3 regions of the Plantactinospora sp. CNZ321 genome follow, and region 3 is predicted to be linked to each of the others. Evidence: riboswitches for the same ligand, from Rfam matches in the RefSeq annotation. Region 3 holds a riboswitch; each other region holds the start of a gene.

Region 1 (10,309 bases), 3.8 Mb from region 3:
ATCCAGGCCATCGTGAAGCAGGTCGGCACGTTCAACGCCGCCGTCCCCTTCCGGTACGCCCGCGGGGAGCAGCCGACGATGTCCCGGAACGTTCGGCTGAAGGTGCCGAGGCTGCCGAAGCCGACATCGAAGCAGATGTCGGTCACGCTTCGCCCGGTCTCCCGGAGCAGGAACATCGCCCGCTCGACCCGGCGCCGCTGGAGATAGCGGTGCGGCGTCTCGCCGAAGGTGGCCCGGAAGGTACGCGTGAAGTGCGCCTCCGAGACGTGCGCGATCCGGGCCAGCGTCGGTACGTCCAGCGGCTGCGCGTACGCCCGGTCCATCGCATCCCGGGCCCGGAGCATCCGGCGGTTACGCTCCTCCACTGCCCGGCTCACGGCTCCATCACACCATGGTCGTCCCGGGTGCGGCCGGCAGCCCGGCACGTCGATCTCCTGAGCGACGCGCTACATGTAGCGTCGTTCCATGATCGTGTGGCTCAACGGCACCCACGGCGCAGGCAAGACGACGACCAGTGCACTCGTGCAGCAACTGATCCCGGACTCACGGGTGTTCGACGCCGAGAAGGTCGGCGAGACACTTATGGACATCACGCCGGGGCTGCCTGCGACGGACAACTTCCAGCACTGGCCGCCGTGGCGGCAACTCGTCGTCGAGACCGCCCGCCGCGTACTCGACTACACCGGCGGCACTCTGGTGATGCCCATGACCGTCCTGGTCGAGCAGTACTGGCGCGAGATCAGCACGGGCCTCGCCCGCCATGCCATCCCGGTAAGGCACTTCGTCCTCCACGCCGACCAGGACACCCTCCGCCGGCGTATCGCGGGGGAACACCCCATCCCCTCCCCATTCCGCCTCAAATATCTCGAGCCCTACGCGGAGGCGGCTCGCACGTGGCTCCACGACGAGGCCGAGGTCGTCGACACCACACACCTCACGCCGGCCCAGGCGGCCCGGCAGATCGCAAGGGCTCTCGAGAACTGAGGCGCGCCCGACCCGCCGCCTTCGTCGCGTTATGGCCGGTCATACGGTCGGTGATACGCCGGGCACGACTGGCGTCGCCTGCAGCAACACCAGCCCGGCAACCTGGGTGAAGATCTCCCGCTTCTCGATGGCTTGGCCCTTCCGGTCCAGTACGTACCCCGCGACCCAGCACCAGCCGTGGTAGGTCGGGCGAGAGTCAACCGCCACTACCCGCAGCACCAGCTTCCGGTCGCCGCTGAACTGAACGCTCGCCGCCGTACCGATCCCGATCACCTCGCCGGGTACTGGCGGACGATTCACGAAGTCCGACCTCGTCCCCAGTACGAGGCGAGCCGCTCGTACGCCACCCTGCCCGCGAAGCAGTACCCCGTGTGATCTGGAGGGTGACGGCACGACCGGCAGACGCTTCCGACGACCTGGTGCCGAAGCAGAACCGAGCGCATCTCGGCCCGCTCAACCTCTTCTGGGATCGGCACAGGCCCGGGGTTGCGCAGCGGGAAGGGATCGGGGACTGGTTCGTGATCGCCCGAGGACATTGTGCCCCTTCAGCCGTAGGCGTCCTGCCCGACCGGCGTCCCGGAGGACGGGGTGATCCGGCCGGGCAGGGTGATCCACACGTACCGCCCGCGCGCCCCGCGCTACGAGCGATACGGCCATGCCACCACTTGTACGTGACCATCAGTCAGTAGTCAATCATACTATCTATATACCTAGTAGTAGGATTGCCCATGTCGATCGTGGGAATGTCTCGACGTGCCAAGACGTCGACCGCTGCGGATCATGGGCGCGGCAGAGATAGCCGACTACCTTGGCGTGTCCCGCCAGTGGGTCGAGGTGCTCAGCAAGCGGCGCGACTTCCCGGAGCCCGCCGTAGTGCTCAAGGCAGGGCGGATCTGGCGCACCGAGGACATCGAGGAGTGGGCGGCCAGCCGTCGTCCAGACAACGCGGAAGGGAGCTAGCGAGCAGACCGACCGCATCTCGCTGAGATCATCCATCTTCCGCATCCGGTCGGAGCTTGGCAGCTTCGAGATGATCCGCTGCTTGGGGACGAGGGCGGTGACTGACCGGCGCGACAGGTCGACGGCCCGGCAGACGTACCAACGCCTGGGCGATAGCGTAAGTGTCGTGAACTCTCGTGACTGGCGTCCGCGCTACCTCCAGCTTGCCGAGGATCTGCGCGCCCGGATCGAGAGTGGCGAGCTTGCCCGGGGCACGGCCATGCCGAGCGAGACGGAGTTGGCCGACTCGTCCGGACTGTCCCGGACCAGCGTGCGCAACGCCATCCGGCAGCTTCGGGATTGGGGCCTGGTACGGGCCGAGCAGGGTCGGGGCACCTACGTCCGGGCGCCTCGGCAGCGGGTCCGCCGGTGCAACACCGAGCGGTACCAGTGGGAGAAGGACCGGGTACTGCTCGACGAGGCCGAACGGCGGCGGACCGGCGGGACCGAGCATGACACCGGCCTGACGGTCGATGACCTCAAGTTCCACGCCGAGTACTCGCAGGTGAAGGCAGACGAGGAGATGGCGGCGGCGTTCGGCCTGCCGGTCGGTGCGCCACTGCTGCGGCGGGTCTACTGGACCAGTTCCCGGCACGAAACCGCGCCGCTGTCGGCGTCGTACTCCTACCTGCCGTATGACCTGGTGAAGGGCAACAAACAACTGCTCTCCGCCGACTACGAACCCTGGCCGGGCGGCACCCAACATCAGCTCTCCACCGTCGGTATCGAGCTGGACCGGATCGAAGAGGTCGTACAGGCCCGACCGCCACTGCCGGACGAGGCGGAACTACTCGACATCGAGGCCGGCGTCGCGGTCCTGGACGTGCGCAAGACGTCGTACGACATCCGGGACCGCGTGGTGGAGATCGCGGACGTCGTTTTCCCCGGTGACCGGACAGAACTCTGCTTCACGACGAAGCTGAAGCGGTGGAACGCTTGAGCCGACTCGTCTCGGTCGTCACGCCGGTTCACTGGCCCAGCGTCGGCTACCTCGCCGACGCCTACGGGTCGTTGGCCGGGCAGAAGATGCCTGACGGGTGGGACTGGCAGTGGCTCGTCCAGGAAGACGGGCAGGACGGGCTACTGCTCGACCAACTCCCCGACGATCCCCGAATCCTGCCCGGCAGCGGCCGGCCCGGCGGCCCAGGCGTCGCCCGAACCCTCGCGCTGGCACGGGCGGAAGGCGAATTCGTCAAGGTCCTCGACGCCGACGACCAACTCACCCCGGGCGCACTCGCCCGAGACATCGCCACGCTCACCGATAATCCGCACCTCGGCTGGGTCACGTCACGGGTCCTGGACCTGCACCCCGACGGGTCAACGCACCGATGGGACAAGGACCCACCCGACGGACCGATCAACTGCGGTGCGGTCCTCGCCTTCTGGAAGGCCAACGACTACCGGGCGCCCGTACACCCGGCGACCCTGTGCATGCGCCGGGATCTCCTCCTGGCCCTCGGCGGCTGGATGGCCCTACCCGCCTCCGAGGACACCGGTCTACTCATCGCGGCCAACGTCGTCAGCGACGGCTACTTCATCGCCGAACCTGGACTGCACTACCGCAAGTGGCCCGGCCAGATGACCGGCCAAGCCGCACACCGCGACCCGGCCGAGCACACCGCACGAATGCGGATCATCGAAGCACGGGCCGAAGCCCTGCGCTCGCTGCTGTCGGCCTCGCTGGCGTCGTTCGCCTCGTCGGCCTCGCCGACTTCCTGACGCTCCCACGTCTGCCGCACGGAAGGGCGCGCGGAACCGGAGGGGCGCACAGGGGCACGACGCCCGGACAGATCAGATACGTCAAAGGCCCAGCGTCAGAAAGTATTCTCCGACCTGGGCCTTCGTTGTTGGAGCGGGTGACGGGAATCGAACCCGCACTGTCAGCTTGGGAACTCGCTGGGGCGCCGACTCGGGCCAAGGTCAACGGGCTGCACTCCTGGTCACGGTGCCCGTGGTTGACCCCGGTTCCCCGTGGCTTCCCGGCGCTACGGGCACGTAGGGGGCACGCGCGGCGGCCACCGTGTTAAGCGCACTTGATAGCTTTTCCAGGGTGCTGCCGGTTCGCGGGGTCGTTGCGGGTGTTGTGGCAGCCGTACGGGCATGGCCTCGGGATGGTTCACCGCTGGGACTGGCTGATCGCTCTCCCCTGCTCCTGTTGCCGTCGTCGTGACGGCGGTTTGGGCTCGGTGCCACGGGTTTGAGTGTTGATGGGCTTCTCGGACTTGTCGGCGACAAGGCAGGGGCGGCGATTGCCGTCGTCCAGTACTGTCCGATCGCCAAACTCCTCAAAGCACGAGGGAACCCATGACAGCTTCCGTCAACTCCCGTCGCATGCTCGCCTGGACCGCGCCCGTGGCGCTCGCGCTGACCGCGCTCGCCCCGGCCCTGCCCGCCCAGGCCGCTGCCAAGCCCACTCCACCCACCATCACCGCCGGCCAGGTCGACAAGGACCTGAACGGCGATGGCATCGCTGACCTGGTCACTGTCGGCGGCCCGGACACCGGACTCGGGTCCGGCGTCTGGTCCGCGCTCGGCCTGAAGTCCCGCAAGACCGGCGTCGGCACCGGCCACGTTCAGACGGCCGTCAACATCGGCCTACACGGCAACGGCGCCGGCGGCACCGCATCCCCAGCCGAGTTCGACGGCGCGCAGATCATCACCGGCCTCTTCCGCGGTGAGACCGAAGAGGACTTCCTCGTCTACTACCCGGGCGGGGTCCACGCCGGCGTCGGCCTGGTCATCAGGGGCGCCGGCGACGGCACGATGCCCAACCCATACGGCAGCGGCATGGCGGTCATCGGCCGGGATCAGCTCCTCGACGCCAACGGCAACTCGCCGCTGACCCTGGTCAACGGATACGTCGCTGATGGACTCGACAACGGCCTTCCGGACCTGATCGGCATCTCCGGTGACGCCACCAACGGTTACCGCCTCGACTACCACCCCAACTTGGGCGCGCCGGGCGCTTACTTCGTCACCACCGCGCTGACCAACGCCACCCCGACGGGCGGCTCCGACTGGCAAAACTGGAGCATCGCCAGCACCGAGACCGCCTCCGGCCTCGCACTCTTCCTACGCAACGCCACCACCGGCGACCTGTACCTGTGGACTAGGGTCACCATGGTCGACAACGGCGACGGCACCGGCACGCTGACCTACATTCAGCACCGGGTGGCGGCGAACTGGAACACCGGCGTTCCCATCAGCACGCTGTGGGCCGCCGACATCAACACCGACGGCACGCCGGACCTGTGGACCGTGCTACCAAACGGCACCTACCGGGCGTACCTGATCTCCGGCCTGTCCACCGGCACCCCGGCGGTGACCGCCACCCGGGCCAAGCCGCTCGCCTGACCTGCTTGGGGCGCGCCACCACCCGGCGGCGCGCCCCAGCCATCACCGTCGAGGAGCCGCTGTTGAGTCCCTTAGCGGCCTCATACGCACGATAGCGATAAGGAAAAGCCCTGGTCGGCTTCCGCCTGACCAGGGCTCTTTCTGGAGCGGGTGACGGGAATCGAACCCGCACTGTCAGCTTGGGAAGCTGATGTTCTGCCATTGAACTACACCCGCGAGCGGACCCCACTGTACCCGGTCGGGTCCGATCATGCACTCACCCTCCCCGGCCGTACGACCCCGAGCACCTTCCGTCGGCTCGGATCGGTCGTGAACCACGCCGTACTGCCTCGTTTGCAACTCGGGCCACGGCTAGTAACGTCCGCCGCACCTGCAACTATGTCTCTGCGTCATCGCAGGACGACTCTCTGAATGCAAAGGGTGTAGCAATGGCGTTTCGTGGGCTGCGGTGGTCGTCGCGTTCCGGCGTGACCGGCATGGCGAGCATGTTTCTCGTCCTGCTGCTCGTACCCGGTCCGGCGATGGCGGCACCTCCGGACTCGGCCCGGCGGTCGGACGAATCGGGCTGTGTCGCGCCGATTGGAGGCCACACCGTGGTCCGAGGCGCCAGGGCGAGGCCCGGTGCGCCGCACATCACCGAGCCGAACGAGCTGACCCCGGCCGAGGCCGCCGAACTGGAGCGTGCGGTCGACTCGGCGTACGCGCAACGGGTCGGGGTCGCGCCGCTCGGCGTACCGGGGAGGGGGTTCGGGATCACCGTTGACGTGGTGTTCCACGTGGTCAGCGAGAACCGGAGCAGGGCCGGCGGGAACATCCCGATGTCGATGATCCGCGCCCAGTTGAGGGTGCTCAACGACGCCTTCGGTGGGCGTACCGGTGGGGCCTGGACGCCGTTCCGCTTCAGGTTGAAGAAGGTGAACCGGGTGGTCAACCCGGCCTGGTATCCGATCGTGTCGGAGAGCCCGGCGGAGGCGCAGATGAAGCGTGGGCTGCGGGTCGGCGGCAAGCACACCCTGAACATCTACACCGGGTTGCTGGAGGACCAGCTACTCGGCTGGGCCACCTTCCCGAAGGGCGACCTCGACCCGTACGACGGGGTGGTGGTGCTCGCCGAGTCGCTGCCGGGCGGCACGGCGGCGCCGTACGACGCCGGTGACACGGCCATCCACGAGATCGGGCACTGGCTGAATCTCTACCACACCTTTCAGCAGGGCTGTGCGGGCCAGGGTGACCACGTCTTCGACACGCCCGCCGAGGCGGAACCGGCCTTCGGCTGCCCGGAGGGACGGGACTCCTGCCCGACGGGGCCGGGCCTCGACCCGGTCCACAATTTCATGGACTACTCCGTCGACGACTGCATGTACGAGTTCACGTACGGCCAGGTGTTCCGGATGCTGAAGGCGTGGAAGGCGTTCCGGGAGCCGTAGGTCAGGACGCCGGAACCGGCTGCTCTTCGACGGCCCGGCGCCGGCCGCGTCGCCTTGGGCCGGCGACGCTGCCCTCGGGTGCGGTGACGGCACCGGCCGGGTCGAGCCAGACCTGCACGGCGGGTCGCTCGGACCGCTCTCCGCCGGCGAGCGGGGTGGCGCCGTTGCTGCCGTGCCGGGCCACCATCGCCACGTCGACGGTGAACTCGAAGAGCCGCCAGTCGACCTGCGGCGCGGCCCGCAGGTTGCCGGCGAGCCGGTCCACCCGGGCCTGGTCGGTCACCGGCCGGGCCCGGCCGGCGACGTACGCCTCGTCGTCGCTCTCCTCGGGCGGAAACGAGTGCAGCGCGTAGCGCCCGTCCCGTTCGAGGTCGCGCCGCTTCGGGGAGTCGACGACGAAACAGAAGAGTCCCTCGTCGGTGATGACCGGGGACACCGGGTGCACCCGCGGCCCACCGTCGGCGCGCACGGTCGCCAGGTAGCCGAGACCCGGGCCGTACTGCTGGATGAGGACGCGGATCGCGTCGGCGAGTCGGGGCTCGTCAGAGGCGAATTCGGACCAGGATGCCATGCGTACATTCTATCGAACACATGTTCGATCACCTACCCCGATCCCACCCGCGTCCCACCCATCGGCGAGGTCGCGGCCGGTCGCCGCCCTCGACTCGCTAAGGTGATCCGGTGCTGCTCTCCGACCACGACCTAGTGATCGAGATGAAGTCGGGCACGCTCGCGCTGGAGCCGTTCGATCCCGCGCTGGTGCAGCCGTCGAGCATCGACGTACGCCTGGACCGGCTCTTCCGGGTCTTCAACAACCACCTCTACACGCACATCGACCCGGCCGTGCAGCAGGACGACCTGACCTCGCTGGTCGACGTGCCGGACGGCGAGCCGTTCGTGCTGCACCCAGGCGAGTTCGTGCTCGCCTCGACGCTGGAGGTGATCTCCCTCGGCGACCAGCTCGCCGGCCGGCTGGAGGGCAAATCGAGTCTGGGCCGGCTCGGCCTGCTCACCCACTCGACCGCGGGCTTCATCGATCCCGGATTCTCCGGACACGTCACGCTGGAGCTGTCGAACGTGGCCAACCTGCCGATCCGGCTCTGGCCGGGGATGAAGATCGGTCAGCTCTGCATCTTCCGGCTCTCGTCGCCGTCCGCGCACCCGTACGGGTCGGCCGTCTACGGCTCGCGCTACCAGGGGCAGCGCGGTCCCACCCCGAGCCGCTCCTGGCAGAACTGGCGCACCTGGCCCACCGGCTGACGCCACGCCACGCCACGCGCCGGCCAACCCCGGATCGAACGGCAGAACCCCCGCCGCAGTCGCGCGACGGGGGTTCTGCCGTTGGCCTGGTCCGGGAGGCGTCAGCCCGGTCGACCGAAGCTGTGGATGTCGGTGCCCAGCCGCTTCATCTTGATCGGTTCGCCGGCCCGGGAGGCGTGCACGATCCAGCCGTCACCGACGTACATGCCGACGTGGCTCAGGTTGGCGTAGTAGAAGACGAGGTCACCGGGGCGTAGCGCGGAACGGCTGACCGACTTCACCGCGCCGCGCTGGGCGCGGGCGTTGTGCGGCAGCGAGACGCCGCCCTTGGCCCACGCGGCCAGGGTCAGGCCGGAGCAGTCGTACGAGCCGGGGCCGTCGGCACCCCACTTGTAGGGCTTGCCGATCTGGGCGCAGGCGAACTTGACCGCCTTGCCGGCCGCGCCTCCGGGGTAGGTGGCCGGGCAGGGCGCGGGCCGCAGCGGGCCGGCCGAGCCGTTCCCGTACGCCTGGATCCGCAGCTTCTGAAGCCGGTCGACCTCGGCGTCGATCTCCTTCTTCTTCGCCGCCAGTTCCGCCTCGGTCTTGGTCAGCTGGCTGACCAGCCGGTCCAGCGGGGCCTTCTGGGCGGCGTACTTCTCCTTGAGCGCGACGACCGCCTGCACCTCGCGCTGCTGCTGCCGCGCGAACTGGTCGAGCACCGAGAGCTGGCCGACCAGCGCGGTCGGCGACTTCGAGGTGAGCAGGGCGTTGACCGCCGAGGCCTTGTCACCCTTGTACGCCTGCACGGCGAAGTCGCTCACCCGGTTCATCGCGGCGTCGATCTGCGACTGGAGCGGGGCGATCTTCTTCTGCAGGGCGGCGGCCTGCTTCTTCTTCGCCGCCAGGTCCTGCCGGGTGGCGTTGTGCTTCTCGACGACCGGCTCCAGCTTGCGCCAGGCGGTGTCGATCTGCTGCTCGATCTCGGCCACCGTCGGCTCGGCGAGCGCCGGCGTCGTGCCGGTGAAGAGCACGGCGGCGCTGGCGAGTGCGGTGATCGCGATGGCGAGAATGGACCTTCGAGAGCGCGGTTTCGTGTCCCCGGAGTCGGTGGATGCCGACCGGAGGGATGACGACCGCAGCGGGGCAGGGGGAGCCACCGGGGTCCGTACTCCTTCTTCCGTAGCCCGCCTACCGGGTTAGCTGACGGGTTCGGGCGGGAAGATTGTCGCCCTACCGCGTTCGACGCGGATTCACCCCATGAAGCTCGGGTCCCCGGTTCGCTGAGTGTGACGATTCGGCGGTGTCGAGACGTCGCCGCCCGGCTAGGCGGCCTGCCGTCGGCTCGACGGTCCCCAACACTAGAGAAGGGTGTTATCCAAACGCAACCCCGTGATTGGAGTCGATTCGTTAGGTATTGGGGCCGTCGCTGACGGTGGGAAAGCCGTTCGGACCCCGCCGGGTCCGCCGGACACGCTCGGTATCCGTGGTGGAGTGAGTGAAAGATTTCTACATGGTGAGCAGCATGCTCGGCAGGTATTGACCGACAACGGTCCCGGGTGGAGGGTGATCATCAAGGCCACTCCCGGCTCATGGAGGTTCGATGCTTCCCACGACACACCCGCTGAGCAGGAAATTCGCGATCGGGGTCGCGATCGCCGGCGCCGCCGCGCTGCTGCCGGCCAGCCCCGCGCCAGCCGCCGTCGCGGCCCCCGACACCCGGCAACAGGAGTACGCCGCGGCGGCGGCCGAGTTCGGCGTACCCGAGAGCGTGCTGCTCGGCGTCTCCTATCTGGAATCCCGCTGGGACACCAACGCCGGCACGCCGAGCACCAGCGGCGGGTACGGCCCGATGCACCTCACCGACGTCGCCGGACTCGCCGCCGAGCCGGGGCATCCCGAACACGGCGAGGACCGGCGCGGCGACCCGGCCCGACCCGCCCGCCCCGCGACCGGACCCGCCGGCCCGCACGCCGACCGGACCGGCGCCCCACCCCCCGGCGGGCAGACCCTGGACGCCGCCGCCGCACTGACCGGAGCCGACGAGCACCTGCTCCGCGCCGAACCGGCGGCGAACATCCGGGGCGGGGCGGCGCTGCTGGCGTCGTACCAGCGGGCGCTGGCCGGACCGACGGGCCCGGCCAGCGACCCGGCGGCCTGGTACGGCGCGGTGGCCCGGTACGCCGGCAGCGACCGCGCGGACGCCGCCGCGGCCTTCGCCGACGAGGTGTACCGGACCATCGCCGAGGGCGCCAGCCGGACCACCGACGACGGCCACCGGATCACCCTGCCCGGCCGACCCGGGA
Region 2 (10,309 bases), 3.0 Mb from region 3:
GTGACTGCCAACGACATCACCGTCACCTGCTCGTAACTGGGGATCGAAGGTAGGGGTTCGACTCCCTCCGGACACTCCGGCTGGGTGCCGCCACGCCACGGCGGCACCCAGCGGATCGCGGCGCCGGGGGTCGGCCGGCGCCCGTACCGTTGGGATCGTCCGCTAGCGCAGTTCCGCGATCCTGGCCCGGGTGTTGGCCGGGGCATCGGGCTGCCCGCGCTCGACGTCGGCCCGGACGTCCGCCACGCTCTTACCGGCCAGCTCCCGTCGCCAGGCCAGCTCGGCGCCACGCATCGCCTGGGCGAACGCGCAGGACTGCCGATAGTCGACGCCGGCATGCTCCCCCGGCCCCTTGCGGAGGATCTGGTCGCACCGGAACAGCTCCTCCGGGCCCTCGATCGCGGCGACGATGTCCAGCAGGGAGACCTCCTCCGGGGCCCGGGCCAACCGGAAGCCCCCGCGAGGCCCCGAGGTCGAGGTCAGGATCCCGGCCCGGACCAGGGCCTGGAGCTGCTTGTTCAGGTATGCCGGCGGTAGCTCGTAGAACGCCGCGAGCGTGCCGGTCGGCACCGGGTCGTCCAGCCAGCTCAGGTTGAGGCACGTGTGGAGGGCCCATTCGACGCCCTGACTCATCCGCATAGTTCTGGACTCTACATGTCCAGAAACTGTGACGCCGGTCATGATCGCTAGCGCACACCAATCCTGGACTCGTAGTGTCCAGGAATCAGCGAGCAACGAAGGAGCCGACAATGACCCTGGTACGCGCAGCCGAAGCCGAGGTTCTGGAGAGCGACCCAACCAGCGTGATCACCCTGCTACTCGACCCCGAGCACACCGGCGGCACCCTGACCAGCAACCGCACCCTGCTCAGGAGCGGCACCGACGGCGCACCACCGCACCTGCACACCCGCTCCGGCGAGCTGTTCTTCGTGCTCGACGGCGCCCTCGAAATGCTCGTCGGCGACGAGCTGCACACCCTGAACAAGGGAGACACGCTCTTCGTTCCGCCCAACACCCCGCACGCCTTCGCCCCCGCCGCCGGTCAGGACGCCGACTTCCTCGTCGTGATCACCCCTGGCAAGCCCCGGTTCGACTACTACCGGCTCCTCGACCGGGTGCACCAGGGCGAAGCCACCTGGCAGGAGGTCGGCGAGACCCAGGACCGCTACGACAACCACTACGTGGAGAGCCCGGTGTGGGCGGCACGCGGCTGACCACGACCTCAGCTGGCCCCGGTGGATGGGCCGGGCGGCCGCAGATGACCGCCCGGCCCGGTGTCGCGTCGCTACCGGGCCTACCGACGGTCAGCAGGTCTGGGCGCAGTTGCGCAGGCCGTACCGGATCTTCAGTTGGGTACCGCCGTTGCCGTCCCAGTCATCGGCGTAGACGACCGTGAACATGCCGGTCGGATCCATCCCGATCGCCGGCTGGTCCTGGCGGTTCGCCGTGAAGACGCTCAGCCGGCTCTCCGGAAACGTGTTGCCGTTCGCCCCGTCCGGACCGATTCCCCGGGCCCAGACCTCGGTGCCGCTGCTGGCACTGGTCAGTCCGGTCACCTGGCCGCTCTCCTGCCAGGTGACCACGGCGTTGCCCGAGCCGTCCACCGCGATGTCCGGACGCGCCTGCCGGCCCACCCGGTCGGACTGGTACGGAGTCTGGGTGGTGACCTGGTAGGCGCCGTTGGCACCGGTACTCCACCGGTGGATCGGGCCGCTGATGGTCCGGGGCGCGAAGGCGGCCGTGGAGCCGGTGAATCCGCGTACGTAGATCTGTGACTGCGGGTTGCCGTCATAGCCGGTCCGGCCGGTGTGCCCGTCGTACCAGGCGACGTACCAGGTGCCGGACTCCGCGACGGCCACCGCCGGATCGCGCTGCTGACCGTCGGAGAGCGATCCGGTGTGCACCGCCACGGTGCCGCCGAAGGCGCCCGCCAGGGTGCCGGTCTTGGCCCGGATGCTGTACCCGCCGTTGCCGTCCTCGTCGTCCTCCCAGGCGATGGCCACCGTGCCGGCCGAGGTGACGGCCACGTCCGGCTTGCGGTAGGTGCCACCGGGCACGGCCTGGACCGGGGCGTCGTAGCCGCCGGTCAGCGGGGAGAGCCGGGCGTCGGACGCCGAGAACGAGGCGTACCGGATGGAGCTTGCACCGGCCGTCGAAACGTCCTGCCAGGTCACGGCGTACCGCCCGTCCGGCAGGACCGCGATCGACGGCTCGCTCTGGTCACCGTCGGCGATCGAGTTCACGTTGACCACCGGGCCCAAGGTGCCGTCCGGGCGGACCCGGCGGGCGCGGATCTCGTACCCGCCGTTGCCGTTGCTGTCGTCGGCCCAGGTCACCACCGCGTCACCGGTGCTGGCGAGGCCCACATCCGGAGTGCGGTAGTTCCATCTGGTGCTGCCTCCGGTCCGCACGACCACCTCGGACCGGCGGACTCCGTCGACGAACCGGCCCAGCCGGATCTCGTTGTTCAGCCCGCTCGCCGTGCCGGAGGCGAACGCGGACACGGTGACGTTCCGGCCGGCGGAGTCGCGGATCGAGGCGACCGCGGGGGTGAACTGGTCACCGGTCGCCACGGCGTTCGCGGTCGCGAACCCGGCGTTCGGGTACCGGTCCGGAGAGATGGTCACCGCCGCGTTCTTGATGGCGTTGAAGTCGGCGACGAATCCGTCGTAGATTTCCGGGTTGTCCAGGCGCATGAAGGTCTCGTCGTTCTTCTTCAACGCGCCGTTGGTGAGGTTCTGGGTGCCGGTGTAGACGTACCGGTGCGGCTGGTTGTCCTTGCGGGACACACCCTGGACCAGGAGGTACTTGGAGTGGATGCTGCCGTCGGAGCACTCGCCGTTGACCCCGGCCTCGACGGTGAAGAACGACTGCCGGCATCCGCCGGGATCCATCGCGTAGACACCGATGCCGCGTGCGGTCAGGCCGGGCAACGCGTCCTGGTGCTCGCCGGTGGCCACCTCGACGGTGCATCCGGCAGCCTGCTTGTCACCCAACGCGTCGATCACCTCGGGCCGGGCGGCCCGGAAACCCCACATGGCCATCCGGATGATGTCGTCGGAGCTGCCGGTCGAGCACTGCACGTCGTCGATGGCGGCGGCAACGATGTCGGAGCGACTGCTCTGCGGGTTGAACGACTCCGCGATCGTCGCGCTCTCGCTGGCGCTCGGCGACTCGCGTGGCGAGAACCAGAGCCGTGTGCTGCCCGCGTCGACGTGCCCGCGCTCGTACGACTTCGCCGTTCCGGTGACCTGGAGCTTCCGGCCGACGTAGCTGCGGAAAGCGCTGGCCAGCGCCGGGTCGTTGTCGACCCGCACCTGGTTCTGCCACATCTGCTGCTGGGGCTTGGTCGGGTTCGCCGAACTGACCACGGTGACGTCGGTACGCCCGTCGGAGAGCTCGCTGAACACCCAGAACTTGTTGTGGTTGATGCCGGTCCCGCCGGACGAGCAGGAGATGCGGCACTGCCAGGTCCAGGATCCGCCCGCGCCGACACGGTAGCTGCCCAGCTCGGTGACGAGTCGGTTCACCTGGTTGGACAGCGCCCCGCAGGACGCGGTGGTGCCGCTGGTGCAGGCCTCGACGATGAGCCGTACGCTGACGCCGCGGGCGTGCGCCGCCAGCAGGTTGTCGGTGATTCCCTGGTCGGAGAAGGTGTAGAGCGATCCGTACACGGTGGAGCCGGGGGCGGCGAGCGCGACCAGGTCGGCGATCTGATCCCGGAGCCCGGGGGTCTGGTAGGGAAGGAAGCGCGCGCCGTTCCGGCCGGGGTCGGGGGTCGCGTAGACCGAGTCGGGCACCGGGTCGAGGTTCGGCCGCAGGAAGAGCACGGTGCTGTCACCACTGGTGACGGTCGCGACGGAGGCGGCGGCGGGGGTGGCGGGCAGAATGCCCGAGCCGGCCGCGACGATGACGCCGAGCAGGAGCGATCGAAGACGCCGAGGCATGGATACTCCCCTCTGGGGTGGCGACGGAGGCCGCCGAAGGCCCGGCGGCGGATCAGGCTACCAAGATCGCCCTCGATTTCCAGCCCGTCCGTCGCACCGGCACCGCCGACGTACCTCCCGGCACGCCCCGAGGCAATTTCCACGCCGGATCACTCCGAAATCCACCTGTTCGACCCAGTTGATCAGGTACGCTGACCCCGGTCTCGCCCGGTGGCGCACCCCTCCGCGCCGGCGTGACCGCCGCCGAATCACTCTCGGGTGAGCCGGGGACCCAGGTAGGTGGGGTGAGTCCGCAACCGCGGTAGGGACTTGTTCCGTCCCGAACCCGTCAGCTAACTCGGTAGGCGGGCGACGGAGGGACATGCATGACGGGATCCACACGTCGGCGGCTACCGCTGGCCCTGGCCCTGCTCGCCACGTTCGGCGCGCTCACCGGGGCGGCGCTCCGGCCCGGCGTGGCGGAGGCGGACAGCCCCGCCATCCTCGGCGACGAGGGCGACACGCCGCTCCTGCGCGACCTGCTCGAATCGACCGGCCGAGGCTACCTACAGGCAAAGAACGCGCTGGCCAACGCCCAGGCTCGGCAGGCGAGGATCGCCGCCGAACTCCGCCGGGTGCAGGCACGCATCGCGGAGCTGCGCCCCCGGGTGGAACAGGTGGCCCGGGCGGCGTACCGGACCGGCCGGATCGGCCCGGTGATGGTACTGCTGCACAGCGGCTCGGCCGACGAACTGCTGGAGCGCGCCCGTGGCCTGGAGGCGGTGGCCCTGCGGGACAACGACGCGCTGCGCGGACTGCACCAGGCCCGGGAGCGGGCCACCCGGGCGAAGCAGGCGCTGGACGCCGAGGTACTCGAGGAGCGCCGGCAGCTCACGATCATGCTGCGGCAGAAGCAGGCCGCCGAGCGGGCGCTGGCCCAGGTCGGTGGCGCCTCCACCGGAGGCTTCGTCAACGCCAGGTCACCGGTGGCCCGGCCGGCGCCACGCGCCGCCGACGGCTCCTGGCCACCACAGTCGTGCAGCCTGCCCGACCCGACCACCACGGGCTGCGTCACCCCGCGCACCCTGCACGCCTACACCGAGGCGCGCCGGGCCGGCTTCACCCGGTTCACCGGCTGCTACCGCTCCGGCGGCCCGTACGAGCACCCGAAGGGGCGGGCCTGCGACTTCTCCGCCGAGAAGGGCGGCTTCCGGGGTGCCGCCAAGGGTGCCGACCGGATGTACGGCAACAACCTCGCCGCGTTCTTCGTCCGCAACGCCGACCGGCTCGGTGTGCTGTACGTGATCTGGTACCGGCAGATCTGGTTGCCGACGACCGGCTGGAAGTCGTACGGCGGGGCGCACGGCGACCCGTCCAGCGACCACACCAACCACGTACACCTGTCACTGATCTAGGTCCGCCGCCCCCCGGGGCGGGTCAGCTCGGCTCGCTCTCCGGGGTGCGGCGGGCCGGGGCGCGGCCGGCGGGCTGGGCCGGCTGCGGGCCGGTCGGGCGGGCCGGCGGGATGGGCCGGGTCGCCGACTCCTCGCAGCTGATCCGGACCTTCTCTCCGTGGTGCAGCAACTCCAGGGCGTCGTCCTGCTCGCCGTCGCGCAGCGAGTACGTCGCCTCGTCCCGCCGTACGTCGACCCGCAGGTGCACGCCCCGGTAGCGGAGCGAGAACTCCAGCCGGTCGATCCGGCTCGGCAGCCGGGGGGCGAAGGAGAGCGTCTGGGTGTGGTCGCGCATCCCGCCGAAGCCGGCCACCAGGGCGATCCAGGCCCCGCCCAGCGAGGCGACGTGCACGCCGTCCCGGGTGTTCTGGTTCAGGTCGTGCAGGTCCATCAGGGCCGCCTCGCCCAGATAGTCGTGCGCGAGTTCGAGGTGCCCGGTCTCGGCGGCCAGTACCGCCTGGGTGCACGCCGACAGCGACGAGTCGCGGACGGTACGCCGCTCGTAGTAGGTGAAGTTGGCCGCCTTCTCCTCGTCGGTGAACGCGTCGCCGCGCCAGTGCATCGCCAGCACCAGGTCGGCCTGCTTGATCACCTGTTTCCGGTAGAGGTCGAAGTAGGGGTAGTTGAGCAGCAGCGGGTACTGCTCCGGCGGCGTGCCGGCGAAGTCCCACTCCTGGAAGCGGGTGTAGCCCTCCACCTGCGGGTGCACGCCCAGGTCCCGGTCGTACGGGACGTGCATGTCGTGCGCCGCGTCCCGCCAGGCGGCCGTCTCCTCGTCGTCGACGCCGAGCTTCCACGCCTCCTCGGGATGCCGGGCGGCGGCGTCGGCGGCGGCCAGCAGATTCCGCTGGGCCATCAGGTTGGTGTAGACGTTGTCGTTCTTCACCGCCGTGTACTCGTCCGGCCCGGTCACCCCGTCGAGGTGGAACCGGCCGTGCCGGTCGTGGTGCCCCAGCGAGCGCCAGAGTCGCGCGGTCTCCACCAGCAGTTCGAGCCCGACCTCGCGTTCGAACTGCTCGTCGTCGGTCGCCTGCACGTATCGACGCACCGCGTCGGCGATGCCGGCGGCGATGTGGAATCCGGCGGTGCCGGCCGGCCAGTACGCCGAGGTCTCCTGGCCCCGGATGGTCCGCCACGGGAACGCGGCGCCGCGCAGTCCCAGCGTCCGGGCCCGCTCCTGGGCCAGGTGCAGGGTGGAGTGCCGCCAGCGCAGCGCGGAGTCGACGGCCGACGGCAGGGTGTAGGTCAGTACCGGGAGCACGAACATCTCGCTGTCCCAGAACGCGTGCCCGTCGTACCCCGGCCCGGTCAGCCCCTTCGCCGAGATCGGCCGCAGTTCGGCGCGGGCGCCGGCCTGGAGCACGTGGAAGAGTCCGAACCGGACCGCCTGCTGCACCTCCGGGTCACCCTCGAGCTGCACGTCGGAGTCGTTCCAGAAGGTGTCGAGATAGCCGCGCTGCTCGGCGCAGAGCCCGTCCCAGCCGGAGAACTTGGCGCCGGCCAGCGCCGCCGCCACCTGGTCGCGCAGCGCCGGGCGGGAGCGGCGGCTCGACCAGCCGTACGCGACGAACTTGACCAGGCGGAGCTGCTCACCCGGCTTGATCACCGAGGTGACGGTGGTCCGGGCCCAGTCCTCGTACGCCTCGGTGCCGACCAGCTTGCGTTCCGGCCCGTACACCTCGTGGCTCATCGAGACGGCCACCCGCAGTCCGCTCGCCTTGGTGCGGTGGATCATCAGCGCACCGTCGGTGTGCACCAGGTGCTCCTCGGACTGCAACGGCGACTCCAGCACCGCCGCCACCCGGGGATCCCGGCTCTGCGCCGGAAGCTGCTCGTTGGCGACCAGTTCCGACTGGATGATCAGCCGCATCGGGCCGTCCACCGGCTCCACCCGGTACTCGATCGCCGCTACCGAACGCTGGGTGAACGAGACCAGCCGGGTCGAGCAGATCCGCACGGTACGCCCGGCCGGAGAGCGCCACTCGACCGACCGTTGCAGGGTGCCGGCACGCAGGTCGAGCACCCGCTCGTGGTTGAGCAGTTCGCCGTAGCGGACGTCGAACGGCTCGTCGTCGACGAGCAGCCGGATCGGCTTGCCGTTGGTGACGTTGACGATCGTCTGGCCGGACTCGGGGAAGCCGTAGCCCGCCTCCGCGTACGGCAGCGGCCGCAGCTCGTAGAAGGAGTTCAGGTACGTCCCCGGCAGGCCGTGCGGCTCGCCCTCGTCCAGGTTGCCGCGCAGTCCGATGTGCCCGTTCGAGAGCGCGAACACCGACTCGGACTGGGCCAGTACGTCCAGGTCGAGCCGGGTCTCCCGGACCCGCCAGGGCTCGACGGGATAGGCCCGTTCCCGGATCATCGGCGCCTCCTCGCAGTCACCGGACCACCTCCGGCCCGGCCCCCGCCGTTCCGGCACCGCCCCGACCGGCTGCCGCCGGGTGGCCGCCATCCGCCTCGGGGAGTAGTTCGGACAGGTCGCGCACCACGATGTCGGCGCCGTGCTCGCGTAGCGCGTCGGCCTGGCCCACCCGGTCGACCCCGACCACGAAACCGAAGTTGCCGGCCCGGCCCGCGGCGACCCCGGCCAGCGCGTCCTCGAAGACCGCGGCCCGGTCGGGGCGGACCCCGAGCAGCGCGGCGCCGGCCAGGAAGGTGTCCGGCCAGGGCTTGCCGCGCAGCCCTTCCCGTCGGGCGACGACGCCGTCCACCCGGGCCTCGACCAGCGGTTCGAACCCGGCCGCCGCGACCACGTCCCGGGCGTTGGCGCTGGCCGAGACGACGGCCCGGCGCAGCCCGGCGGCCCGCGCGGCATGCAGGTAGGCCACCGATCCCTGGTACGGCAGCACCCCGTCGTCGTGGATCCGCTGGAGCAGGATGACGTTCTTGCGGTTGCCCACCCCGTTGACGGTGTCGACGGTCGGCGGGTCGTCCGGCTGGCCCTCCGGCAGGGTGATCTGCCGGGAGGCGAGGAACGTCCGCACCCCGTCGGCCCGGGGGCGGCCGTCGACGTACCGGTTGTAGTCGTCGCCCGGGTCGTACGGCCGGAACGGCTCGCCGGTGGCCTCGGCCCAGCGGCGGAGGAAGTCGTCGAAGGTCTCCGCCCAGGCGGCGTTGTGCACCCGGGCGGTCTGGGTCAGTACGCCGTCGAGGTCGAAGAGGCAGGCGGTCACGTGCGCGGGTAGGCCCAACACGCCTAACAACCTAACCGGGAAGGCCTCGTGCGGCACGTTTTCGGGTTCGGCCACGCCGACGCACGCGGGGCGGGCTCCCGCCCGGCCGATGCACGCGGGGCGGGCTCCCCCGGCCGACGCACCGGGGCGGGCTCCGCCGACGACCGTGCCGCCGGGCGGAGCCCGCTGGTTCAGCCGTGGGCGTGGCCGTGCCCACTCGGCGGTCGTCCCGGTCGCTGGCCGGGCTCGACCACCACGAACTGCCCCATCATCCCCTGGTCCTCGTGTGCCAGCAGGTGGCAGTGGTACATGTACGGCATGTTCGGGTCGGCGTGGTCGGCGAACCTGGCAATGATGCGCACCGAGTCCCCGGCGGCGAGCAGCACGGTGTCCTTCCAGCCGCGAAGCTCCGGCGGCGGCTCCCGACCGTCCACCGAGAGCACCTGGAACTGCACGTCGTGTACATGGAAGCTGTGCGGGATGCCGTCCAACTTCTTGATTTCCCAGATCTCGGTGGTGTCCCGGGTGACCGCGAAGTCGATCCGGTCCATGTCCATCGACCGACCGTTGATCTGGAAACCGGCCAACTGGAACCGGCGGGTCTCGACGGCCGACGCCGGGTCGAGCCGTTCGACCGGTACCAGCCGGTCCGGCGTCTCCGGTGCCGGCGTGAGGCTGCCGGCGGCCCGCAGTTCGAGTACGTCGAAGGTGTCGTCGCCGCCGGTGAAGCGGTCGACGGGGAAGCCGACGCCCTGGTCCGGCGGGTAGCTGCGCAGCACCAACCGCTCCGCCGGCCGCACCGACACCACGACCTCGGCCCGCTCGCCGGGGGAGAGCCGGATCCGGCCGGTCCGGTGCGGGCGTTCCAGCAGGCCGCCGTCGGTGCCGATCAGGTCGAACGCGCGGTTGTCGGCGAAGCCGAAGTCGTACGTCCGGGCGTTGGAGCCGTTGAGCAGCCGCAGCCGGACCCGTTCGGTGGTGACGTCCAGGTACGGCCCGACGGTCCCGTTGACCAGGAGTGTGTCTCCGAGGATGCCGACGCCGCCGAACGAACCGCTGTCGTCGAATCGCCCGTCGGACGTGAACTGCCGGTCCTGCACGATCACCGGGATGTCGTCGACGCCGTACCGGCGGGGCAGCGCCAGCGCGGCCGACGGCTCGTCGTCCAGGATGAACATCCCGGACAGTCCCCGGTAGACGTGCTCGGCGGTCTCGCCGTGCGGGTGCGGGTGATACCAGAGCGTGGCGGCGGGCTGGTCGACCTTCCACCGCGGCGACCAGGTGGCGCCGGGCCGGACCATCTGGTGCGGGCCGCCGTCCATCGCCGCCGGCAGGTGCATGCCGTGCCAGTGCACACTGGTCGGCCGGCCGATCCCGTTGACGACGTTGACCATCACCTGCTCGCCGCGCTTGGCCCGCAGGGTGGGGCCGAGGTAGTCGCCGTTGAAGCCCCAGGTCGGGGTCGGGCCGCCCTGGCCGAAGTCACGCTGGCCGGGCTGGGCCCGCAGGTCGAAGACCCGGCGTCCCTGGTCGTCGATCCGCGACTGCGCCAGCGGCGGTACGGCGAGCCGGTTGACGAAATCCACCTCGCCACGGGTGTCGACAGCGCTGCGGGTCCAGACCCAGGTGCCGACCGCCGTGCCGATCCCGCAGAGCAGTAGTACGACCGAGAAGACTCCGAGCAGCACCCGCAGCCACAGCCGCGATCCCCCGCCGGCCATGCCGACACCTCCCCATAACTCAGATGACTACATGTAGC
Region 3 (10,309 bases):
GTTCAACGCCGGGCTGGCGCTCGGGATGGCCCGGCTCGGCGCCAAGATCACCGACCTCAAGCAGCTCATGCCGTTTCTCATGCGGACCTGGATGTACGCCTCCGGCGTGCTCTACAGCGTGGAGTTCTTCTCCCAGAACCTGCCGGGTTGGGCCTCGACGATCGTCGAGGCGAACCCGCTGCTCGTCTTCATCGAGCTGGTTCGACACGCCCTGCTGGAGGGCGCGCCGATCACCTCGACGGCACCCCGCCTGTGGCTGCTGGCCGTCGGCTGGACGCTGGTGTCGGTCGTCGCCGGATACGTCTACTTCTGGCGCGGGGAACAGGAGTACGGCCGTGGCTGAACAACACCAGGTCCACCCGGGCATGGCGAGCATCGCCGGCCAGCGCATCCCCACGGTCATCGCCGAGGACGTACACCTGATCTACCGGGTGCACGGGGGCGCCTCCAGCAGCAGCCCGGCCGCGACGCTCAAGCGGATCATCTCCCGGGCCCCGCAGGCCAACGTCCGGGAGGTGCACGCGGTCAAGGGAGTCAGCTTCACCGCGTACCGGGGCGAGGCGATCGGGCTGATCGGGAGCAACGGCTCCGGCAAGTCCACCCTGCTCCGGGCGATCGCCGGGCTGATGCCGACGAGCCGTGGGGCGATCTACACCCAGGGGCAGCCGTCGCTGCTGGGCGTCAACGCCGCCCTGCTCAACGACCTCTCCGGCGAGCGGAACGTGGCGCTGGGCTGCCTCGCCATGGGCATGTCGCCGGAGCAGGTCCGCAAGGTCACGCCGGAGATCGTCGAGTTCTCCGGGATCAACGAGCGGGGTGACTTCGCCTCGCTGCCCATGCGGACGTACTCCTCCGGCATGGCGGCCCGGCTGCGGTTCTCGATCGCGGCGGCGAAGAAGCACGACGTACTGCTGGTCGACGAGGCGCTGGCCACCGGCGACGCCCGCTTCCGGCGCCGCAGCGAGGCCCGGGTGCGCGAACTGCGTGCCGAGGCGGGCACGGTGTTCCTGGTCAGCCACGCGATCGGGACGATCCGCACCACCTGCGAACGCACCATCTGGCTGGAATCCGGGCTGATCCGGGCCGACGGCCCCACCGACGAGGTGGTGCCGGAGTACGAGAAGTTCATGAAGAAGTGATCCGGACGGCTTGCCGGTGTCGATCGGACCACTCGGCCTCGGCACCGGCGAGCCATCGCACCGCGCTAGGGTCCTAGGGGCCACGCGGCCCGGCGCGACCCGATCGCCCGGCAGGCGGCGACGGCGCCCACCGCAACAGCAGCACCTACCGCAACAGCAGCAGTCATCGGCAACGCAGCATCCATCGGAACAGCGGGTAGTCAGTGAGGGATCGGCATGGTGCTTGACCCGGCAACGCGGCCGGCCGGCCAGCCGGACGCCGCCCGGTGGCGGCCCACCCGGACCGTGGCGGTGGTTCTGGCCGGAGGCACCGGGACCCGGGTCGGCCTCGGCATTCCCAAGCAGCTTCTCAAGATCGCCGGAAAGCCGATCCTCGAACACACCATCACGGTCTTCGAGTCCGCACCCGAGATCGACGAGATCATCGTGCTGATGGCGCCCGGCTTCCTGGACGAGGCACGGCAGATCGTGGACAAGGCCGGCTTCCGCAAGGTCAGCCAGGTGATCGAGGGCGGGGACACGCGCAACGCCACCACCCGGCTGGCGCTGGCCGCGATCGGACCGGACGACTGCAACCTGCTCTTCCACGACGCCGTCCGGCCGCTGCTGAGCCCCCGGATCGTCCGGGAGTGCGTCAACGCACTCTGGACGTACTCCGCCGTCGACGTGGCCATCCCGTCGGCCGACACGATCATCCAGGTGGACGACGACGACTGCATCACCGACATCCCGGTCCGTTCCCGGCTGCGCCGGGGGCAGACACCGCAGGCGTTCCGGTCCGGCACCATCCGAGCCGCGTACGCGCTGGCCGCGCAGGATCCGGACTTCAGCGCCACCGACGACTGCGGGGTGGTGCTCCGTTACCTGCCCGAGGTGCCGATCAAGGTCATCGAGGGCTCGGACGAGAACATCAAGGTGACGCACCCGGTCGACGTACACCTTGCCGACAAGCTGTTCCAGCTCGCCGCCGCCCAGGCGCCCCGACTGCGCGACGAGCGGGCGTACGTCGAGGAGCTCAGCGGCCGCACGGTGGTGGTCTTCGGCGGCAGCGAGGGGATCGGCGCGCGGCTGGCCGAGGTCGCCCGGGGCTACGGCGCGAACGTCTTCCCGGTCAGCCGGTCGAGCACCGGCACCCACGTGGAGCGGGGCGAGGACGTCGCCGCCGCACTGCGCGACGCCTTCGAGGCCACCGGCCGGATCGACCACGTGGTGGTGACCGCCGGGGTGCTCCGGATGGGCGCGCTCGCCGAGATGGACGAGGCGACCATCGCGCAGATGCTCCAGGTCAACCTGGTCGCCCCGGTGGACATCGCCCGGCAGGCGCTGCCCTACCTGCGACAGACCCGGGGCCAACTGCTGCTTTACACCTCCAGCTCCTACACCCGGGGCCGGGCCCGGTACGCCCTCTACTCCGCCACCAAGGCGGCCGTGGTCAACCTCACCCAGGCGCTCGCCGACGAGTGGTCCGAGTTCGGCGTACGGGTGAACTGCGTCAACCCGGAGCGGACCGCGACCCCGATGCGGACCCGGGCGTTCGGGGAGGAACCGGAGCACACCCTGCTGGCGGCCGACACGGTGGCACGGGTCTCGCTGGACGTGCTGCTCTCCGGGCTGACCGGCCAGGTGGTCGACGTCCGCCGCTCCCCCGGCGACCCCCCGGCGGAGGCCGCGGGACAGTCTGTCGAGCCGGGCGGCGTCGAGACCGGCCGCCGGTCCGCCGGGCCGGACGGCAGCGACTCCGGCGGCCGGTCCGCCGCACCCGACGGCAGTGACTCCGGCCGCCGGTCGGACGGTTCGGGCCGGGAGCCCGGACCCGACCGGATCGGCCGACAACGCTCCACGGAACTGGTGCCGCCGCCCCGGGTCGGCACCGCCTAGCCGGGTCCGCACCTCCGAGATCACCGTCCGGCGACGATCACCCCTCCGGCGGTCCGTCCCAGGAAGGAAGCGCATGCGTGGCGATCTGGTCAGGAAACTGACCGTCCGGTGTCTGAGCGCCGGCCTGGCCGTGCTGTCCTTCCTGGTCCTCGCCCTCACCTCGGCCGAGCTGCCGGGCCTCGCCCTGGCGGCGGCCGGTGCCGTCGCGGTCTGGCTGGAGCGCCGGGTCAACCCGCGCGCCGACCTGGTCGCCGAGCCGGTCCTGCTGATCGCCGGGATCCTGGTCGGGTACGCCCACCGGGTCCCCGAGGCCGGATGGAACTCCGTGGCGTTGGCGCTCACCGGGGCGGCCCTGCTCGGGCTGACCCTGACCGAGCGGCCGCTGCGGGACGCCGCCGAGCTGGAGGTGCGCTCGGCCAACCTCGGCGTACGGTCGTCGCCGCTGCTCGTCGCCGACCGGCTCGGGCCGGCGGTCCTGGTCCTACTGGTGGTACTCGCCGGAATGGCGGCGCTGACCCTGCCGGTCTGGCCCGCTCTGGTCCTCACCGTGCTGGTCGGCGCGGCCGCCACGGTCGGTGCGGTGGGGCCGATCGCACTGCGCCGGCTGCGTCCCTCCGGCGGGCAGAGCGCGGTCACCCACGCGCTCCGCCGGCACCAGCCGGAGTTCCTGCTCTACTTCTCCGCGCCGCCCGGCTCGGAATACCAGGTCATGATGTGGCTGCCGTACCTGGAGCGGATCGGGCGGCCGTTCATGGTGCTGCTCCGGGAGCCGAACTTCCTGCCGGCGATCTCCGCCGCCACCAGTGCGCCGGTGGTGGTCTGCCCGACACCACGCTCGATCGACGAGGCGATCGTGCCGAGCCTGCGAGTGGCGTTCTATGTCAACCACGGCGCCAAGAACAGCCACTGCATCCGCTTCGCGCATCTCACGCACATCCAGTTGCACCACGGCGACAGCGACAAGGCGCCGAGCGCCAACCCGGTCTCCGCGATCTTCGATCGGATCTTCGTGGCCGGGCAGGCGGCGATCGACCGGTACGCCCGCAACGGCGTGACCATCCCCCGGGAGAAGTTCGCCATCGTCGGCCGGCCGCAGGTGGAGTCGATCGCGGTGCGCCGGGAACCGATCCGGGACCGGGCCGACAAGGTGGTGCTCTACACGCCCACCTGGACCGGTCACAACGCCGACGTCGACCACTGCTCGCTGCCGGTCGGCGAGACCCTGGTTCGCGGGCTGCTGGACCGGGGTGTGACGGTGATCCTGCGGGCCCACCCCTACACCTCGCAGAACCCGGCCTCGGCCCGGCAACTCGCCCGGATCGAGCAACTCCTCGCCGAGCACCGGACCAGCACGGGGCGGCAGCACGTCTTCGGCGCCGACGCGGCGAAGAAGATGACCCTGGTCGACTGCGTCAACGCCTCCGACGCGCTGGTTTCGGACGTCTCCGCGGTGATCTCCGACTACCTCTACTCCGGCAAGCCGTACGCGGTCACGGACCGGGTCGGTGAGGGTGACCGGTTCGTCGAGGGGTTCCCGCTGGCCGGCTCGGGGTACGTGCTGGACTCGCAGATGTCCAACCTGGACGACGTACTGGACCGGCTGCTGGGCAGCGATCCGCTGGCCGAGGTCCGGTGGCAGACCCGTACCCGCTATCTCGGCGACTTCCCCGAGCAGCGCTACGCCGACGGGTTCCTGGAGGAGGCCCGCCGGCAGGTGGCCGGCGCCAGGGCGGCCCGCCCGGTGCCGTCGCCCCGCCCCGCACCGGTCTCCTGAGGTCGATCGACGGCTGTGCCATGATGCGTCGGTGACGACGATCAGGACCAGTCAGGACCGGAACGAACTGGCCGACCTGCTGCGCCGCGATCCCCACCTGCACGCGTACGAACTCGGCGACCTCGACGACTTCTACTGGCCGTACACCACCTGGTACCGGTACGACGACGCGGTGGCGCTGCTCTACCAGGGCGGGCCCACCCCGGTACTGCTGGCGCTGCACCGCTCGCCGGCGGTGCTGACCGAACTGCTCACCGGTCTCCTCCCGCTGCTGCCCCGGCACTTCGAGGCACACCTCTCCCCCGGCGGCGCGGCGGTGCTGTCCCGGAAGTACCCGGTCAGGTCGCGCGGGTTGCACCTGAAGATGGCGCTCACCGACCCGGACCGGCTGGCTCGGATGGCGCCCGGCGGCGAGGTGCTCACCGAGGCCGACCTACCGGAGCTGACCGCGCTCTACCGGGCGGCCTACCCGGGGAACTGGTTCGACCCCCGGATGGTCGAGACCGGGCACTACGTGGGGCTGCGCCGCGACGGCGAACTGATTGCCGTCGCCGGGGTGCACGTCTGGTCGCCCCGTTACCGGGTGGCCGCGCTGGGCAACGTGACGACGGCTCCGGCGTACCGGGGGCAGGGGTTGGCCAGCACGGTGGTGGCGACACTCTGCCGGCGGCTGCTGGAAACCGTCGACACGGTGGCGTTGAACGTCGTCGCGGAGAACACCGCCGCCTACAAGCTGTACGACCGGCTCGGCTTCAGCCCGATCGCCGAGTACGCCGAGTACACCGTCGGCGAGCCGGCACCCACCCCCGAGGCGGATGTCCGTCCGCTGTGAACCGAACCGGCGATGAACCGGACCCCGGCACGTAGCGGTCCGACCCTTGTCAAGGGTCGACACCGCGGGCACCATGTCAACGTTCTCGAAAGCCGCCAGTCCGCCAGACGCCGGGCCGCCAGGCATCCGGGCCGGCTGTCCGCCCCGTCCATACGTCTGCCGTCCATCCCTGTCTTCGCAGCCGATCTGTCGCCGAGGAGCGCCGGTGCTTGAGGAGTTCATGGGCATTCCCGCCCACCCCTTCCTGGTCCATCTCGCGGTGGTGTTCGTGCCACTGCTCGCCCTGACCACGGTCGGGTACGCGTTCGTCCCGTTCGTCCGTCCGCACCTGCGTTGGGTGCTGGGACTGCTCGCCGTCGCCACCCCGCTGGCCGCGCTGATGGCCAAGCTCTCCGGTGACCGGTTCCTCGCCCGGCTGGAGTCCCGCAACCGGGTCAGCCCGGAGTACGTCCCGCGGCTGGCGGAGCACCAGGACCTCGGTACCAACACCCTGTTCGCGACGATCGCGCTCGGGGTGCTGGCCCTGGCGCTGGTCGTCCTCGTCAAGCCCCGCGGCGCCGCCGCGGCGCCGACCGGTGGGGCGGACGGGGACGGCGCAGCCGGCACGACTGCCAAGGGGGCGCCGATGCTGCTGACGCTGGTGCTCGCTGTGCTGTCCCTGGCGGCGGCGGGGATCGCCCTCTACTACGTGTTCCGCACCGGCGACACGGGCGCCCAGGCGGTGTGGGAGGGCCAGTGATCAACCCCTGATCGCGGGCCTGGTCGCGCCCCGAAGAGGACGCCGGCCCGCCCCACATCCCGGTCGGCACGGGTCGTCCGGGTGGGTGGGGCGGGCCGGCGTCTGGGTTGTCGCTACCGGCGGGCGGGGGGTCAGGACGAGTAGCCCCGGGTGGCCACCCAGTTCGCCAGGTCGATGGTGGTCATCCAGTAGTGGCTGTCCGCGCCCGGGATGGCCGGGTCGGCGATCTTCACGGTACGACCGTCGTCGCGGTAGCCGACCACGGTCACGTAGTGCCCGCCGGGGTAGCTGTGCCAGCCGCCCGCGAGGTCGGTGGCCGAGCCGGCGATGTTGACGACCACGGCGTGCCCGCTGGTGACGGCGCGCACCACGTCCGCCTGGAGTTGGTCCATCTGGGCCGGGGTGGCGGCGCCACCGGGGATCGCGGTGGTGCGGTAGACATCGGTCCCAATGATCTTGTTCAGCACCCGGGTGGTGTCATGGGCCGAGTTCGTGCCGCTCATCGTGGTGCCGAGGTCGGCGGCGACCGCGTCCTGGCTCGGCTGCTTGTCCCGGACGGTCAGCGCGATCCGGGTGGCGGCCGGGCCGCAGTACCAGCCGTTGATCTGGGCCTGGAACCGGTAGTCCAGCAGCTTCGACTCGGGTGGCGCCGGTGGCTTGCTCGGGCTGCTGACCGGGGCGGCCCTGGTCGCCTTGCTGGCCGCCGGGGCGGGCTCGGTGGTCGCCGGCTGCGACGGGGTCGCCGGCTTGGTGGTTGCCGGGGCGGTGCTGTCCGGGCTGGTGCCGCCCGGGGCGGCGGTGGCGGCTCCGGCCTGTCCCGCCGCCGGGCTGCCGTGATCGGCGACGGCGACGGTCGAGGTCTGCGGGCTCTCCGTCGAGCCGGTCGAGGTCAGGACGACTCCGGTGGACGCGGCTGCGGCGAGCACCGCGGCCGAGGCGAGCGCGAGCCGGTTGCGCCGGCCCGACATGGCGGTCCTGAACCGTCCGTTAATCGCGTGCTTCAACGTTTCCTCCAGGGGAAATGCGCGTCACCCACACCGGGGGGCAAGGAATGACGTGGCGTTTCTGTCGCTGCCGGAATGTGCCGTGAAATCGCACGGAGTCGCACGGGACGGCCCGCCGAGAAACGTTCGGCGGAACGGACCGATGGTGCGAGCGGACCGGTGGCACGCCGACCGGCGGTAGCGCCGCTTTCGGCGTACCTGTGGAATCAGCGGCACCACGATCCGTCGCCGCCGGCTGACGGCCTCAGCGGGAACTCTCGGCCAGCTGGCCGGCGGCCCCGCGGTGCCCGCGCGTCGACGACTTCGGCGGCACAGACCGCTATCGGGTCAGGTTCGGGTGCCGCCCGGGGACCGAGTGGTCCGGGACGGTCGCGGCGGCCGGGCGCGGGACCGCGACGCAGCGAGGGAACCGGGGGGACGGGCCAGGGCCCGGGTGGTGCGGCACGAACACGTACTCCTTCCGACACCGCCTACCGGGTTAGCTGACGGATTCGGGCGGGAAGGCCGCCCTACCACGGGCCAGCGGCTCGCGGATTCACCCCAGATAACTGTGGGTCCCCGGCTCGTTACCTAACGACTCGGCGGGTCTGCTCCGGTGTCACCAGATGGTGACCAAGGGGCCGGACCAGACGCGCCGAGATTACTGGCCGCCTTCTGCCGTTGCCAACCCTGCTGAACAGCGAAAACAGTGACCCAGAACGCGATTGGGACATCGCGCGGCCGGCCGCCGGGCCCCGAGCGACCAGCCAGATAAACCAGCATGATCATGTACGGGTGCGGTATGACGGAAATGACCGGCTTAGCCCGGTGGTCCGAGGATGGGACGAGGACTCCAGGAGGCTCCTTCCGATGACAACGGTGCACGAAGCGACCTACGACCTGCTCCGTTCCCTCGGCCTGACCACCCTGTTCGGCAACCCGGGCTCCACCGAGGAGCCATTCCTGAAGAACTTTCCGGCCGACTTCGCCTACGTTCTGGCCCTTCAGGAGGCCTCCGCGGTAGCGATGGCGGACGGCTACTCCCAGTCCAGCGGCCGGCCGGTGCACGTCAACCTGCACACCGCGCCCGGCACCGGAAACGGCATGGGGAGCCTGGTCACCGCCTGGCACAACAAGACACCAATGATCGTGACCGCCGGCCAGCAGACCCGGACGATGAACCTGTCCGAGCCGATGCTGACGAATGTGCGTCCGACCCAACTCCCCGAGCCGTACGTCAAATGGAGCCACGAGCCGCTGCGCGCCCAGGACATCCCGGAGGCGTTCATGCGGGCATTCGCCACCGCCGTAGCTCCGCCGGCCGGCCCGGTGTACCTCTCCCTGCCGCTGGACGACTGGGACGAGCCTGCCACCGGCACCGCGCAGGTGCGCCGGGTGAGCACCCGGGTCGCCCCCGACCCAGCGGAGCTGGACCGGTTCGCCGAGATCCTGGCGGCCAGTCGGCACCCCATGCTGGTGATCGGGCCCGCGGTGGACCGGACCGGTGGCTGGGCCGAGGCGATCGCCCTCGCCGAACGGAGCCGAGCACCCGTCTGGCAGCCACCATTCGCGGACCGGGTCGGCTTTCCGCAGGACCACCCTCAGTTTCAGGGGCTGCTGCCGCCGGCCATCGGGCCACTGGCCGAGAAGCTGGTCGGCCACGACACCGTACTGGTGATCGGTGCCCCGGTGTTCCGTTACTACCCATACGTCCCCGGTCGACGGGGTTACCTGCCGGGCGGCACCCGGCTGCTGCACATCACCGACGACCCGGCCGAGGCCGCCCGGGCACCGGTCGGCGACAGCCTGCTCGGGGACGTCGCGCTCGCCTGCGCCGGGCTGGCCGAGCGGCTGCCAGCAAGCGACCGACCGATGCCACCGCCCCGGGCCGCCGCGCCGGACGGAGCTGCCACGGGCCCCCCGCTCGACCCGGCGGCGCTCTTCGGCGCACTCGCCGCCGAGTGGCCGGCAGACGGCATCGTGGTCCCCGAATCCCCCTCCAACCTCAGCGTGCTGCACCGGCAACTGACCATCACCCGGCCGGGTTCGTACTTCAAGATGGCCAGCGGCGGCCTGGGCTTCGCGCTGCCGGCGGCGGTCGGCATCGCGCTCGCCCAGCGGGACATCCGACAGCACCGGCCGGTGGTGGCGGTGATCGGTGACGGCTCGTTCCAGTACTCCCCGCAGGCGCTCTGGACCGCCGCGCAGCATCGGCTGCCGATCGTCTTCGTGGTGCCGGTCAACCACGAGTACGGCGTGCTGAAGGCCTTCGCCGACCTGGAGGACGCACCGGGAGTCCCGGGGCTGGAACTCCCCGGACTGGACATTCCGGGCATCGCCCGCGGCTACGGCTGCACCGCTCACCAGGTGGAGTCGGTGGACGAGTTCCGGACGGCATTCCGGGCCGCCCTCGGCATCGAGAGCCCGACCGTGCTGGCCGTGCCGATCACCCGGGACGTCGCGCCGCTGCTCTGACCGCCGCCAGGTGTCACGGTCCGGTCGGCATATACGGTCAGTGCCTGATTGCCCGGGATCGGCAGGGCCTACCTCGACCCCACCGGGGCCCGGGCGGGAGTAATGATCGACTTCCCGGGCGCGGAATGTTGGCGGCCAGCGGATCGTTACATTACGCGTACGGCTGAGTACCACCCCCCGTGACCTGGACTGGTGGCCGAGCCTTCGGGAATGATCCCGGGCCACCGGTCGTTACATACTGTGTTCGCCCGAGTACCGGCACCCCCTGGAGCCGTGTGTGGGCGTACCCCTCTCTCCTCCAATGACACCCCATCCCCCCGGTGGGGTGTTCATCCCCGATTGGAAGGAAGACCATCATGAACACCACCATGTTCAGCCGATGGCTCCCGGCCATCGAGCAGACCTCCCTGATCCGTAGGACCGCCCTGGGTGTGGCTGGTCTGGCCTTCGTCGGCGGTACCGTCGCCGGCCCGGCCGTCGCCGCGCAGG

The links. Region 3 has a riboswitch for cyclic di-AMP ahead of EV371_RS22390 (C39 family peptidase). Riboswitches for the same ligand answer to the same signal wherever they lie in the genome.
Region 1: linked by a shared signal. The riboswitch ahead of EV371_RS06010 (NlpC/P60 family protein) and the one ahead of EV371_RS22390 (C39 family peptidase) in region 3 are both predicted to bind cyclic di-AMP.
Region 2: linked by a shared signal. The riboswitch ahead of EV371_RS09715 (VldE C-terminal domain-containing protein) and the one ahead of EV371_RS22390 (C39 family peptidase) in region 3 are both predicted to bind cyclic di-AMP.

The regions. Positions count from the first base shown of each region.
Region 1 covers NZ_SHKQ01000001.1:1,352,408-1,362,716, forward strand. Annotated here, with positions in the region: gene EV371_RS05955 (helix-turn-helix domain-containing protein) at 1-377, opposite strand, end outside; gene EV371_RS05960 (AAA family ATPase) at 466-984, shown strand; gene EV371_RS05965 (hypothetical protein) at 1,024-1,284, opposite strand; gene EV371_RS05970 (helix-turn-helix transcriptional regulator) at 1,738-1,944, shown strand; gene EV371_RS05975 (GntR family transcriptional regulator) at 2,111-2,923, shown strand; gene EV371_RS05980 (glycosyltransferase family 2 protein) at 2,911-3,702, shown strand; gene EV371_RS05985 (hypothetical protein) at 4,288-5,337, shown strand; tRNA gene EV371_RS05990 (tRNA-Gly) at 5,480-5,553, opposite strand; gene EV371_RS05995 (zinc metalloprotease) at 5,766-6,764, shown strand; gene EV371_RS06000 (pyridoxamine 5'-phosphate oxidase family protein) at 6,766-7,335, opposite strand; gene dcd (dCTP deaminase) at 7,446-8,024, shown strand; gene EV371_RS06010 (NlpC/P60 family protein) at 8,126-9,163, opposite strand; cyclic di-AMP (ydaO/yuaA leader) riboswitch at 9,176-9,316, opposite strand; gene EV371_RS06015 (N-acetylmuramoyl-L-alanine amidase) at 9,607-10,309, shown strand, end outside.
Region 2 covers NZ_SHKQ01000001.1:2,176,673-2,186,981, reverse strand. Annotated here, with positions in the region: gene EV371_RS09735 (hypothetical protein) at 1-36, shown strand, start outside; gene EV371_RS09730 (Rrf2 family transcriptional regulator) at 163-633, opposite strand; gene EV371_RS09725 (cupin domain-containing protein) at 750-1,214, shown strand; gene EV371_RS09720 (phospholipase D-like domain-containing protein) at 1,305-3,947, opposite strand; cyclic di-AMP (ydaO/yuaA leader) riboswitch at 4,179-4,309, shown strand; gene EV371_RS09715 (VldE C-terminal domain-containing protein) at 4,313-5,341, shown strand; gene EV371_RS09710 (glycosyl hydrolase family 65 domain-containing protein) at 5,364-7,739, opposite strand; gene EV371_RS09705 (HAD-IA family hydrolase) at 7,756-8,571, opposite strand; gene EV371_RS09700 (multicopper oxidase domain-containing protein) at 8,742-10,271, opposite strand.
Region 3 covers NZ_SHKQ01000001.1:5,181,990-5,192,298, forward strand. Annotated here, with positions in the region: gene EV371_RS22360 (ABC transporter permease) at 1-343, shown strand, start outside; gene EV371_RS22365 (ATP-binding cassette domain-containing protein) at 366-1,139, shown strand; gene EV371_RS22370 (bifunctional cytidylyltransferase/SDR family oxidoreductase) at 1,356-3,017, shown strand; gene EV371_RS22375 (CDP-glycerol glycerophosphotransferase family protein) at 3,091-4,791, shown strand; gene EV371_RS22380 (GNAT family N-acetyltransferase) at 4,823-5,623, shown strand; gene EV371_RS22385 (DUF2231 domain-containing protein) at 5,829-6,362, shown strand; gene EV371_RS22390 (C39 family peptidase) at 6,494-7,366, opposite strand; cyclic di-AMP (ydaO/yuaA leader) riboswitch at 7,819-7,960, opposite strand; gene mdlC (benzoylformate decarboxylase) at 8,216-9,820, shown strand; gene EV371_RS22400 (hypothetical protein) at 10,177-10,309, shown strand, end outside.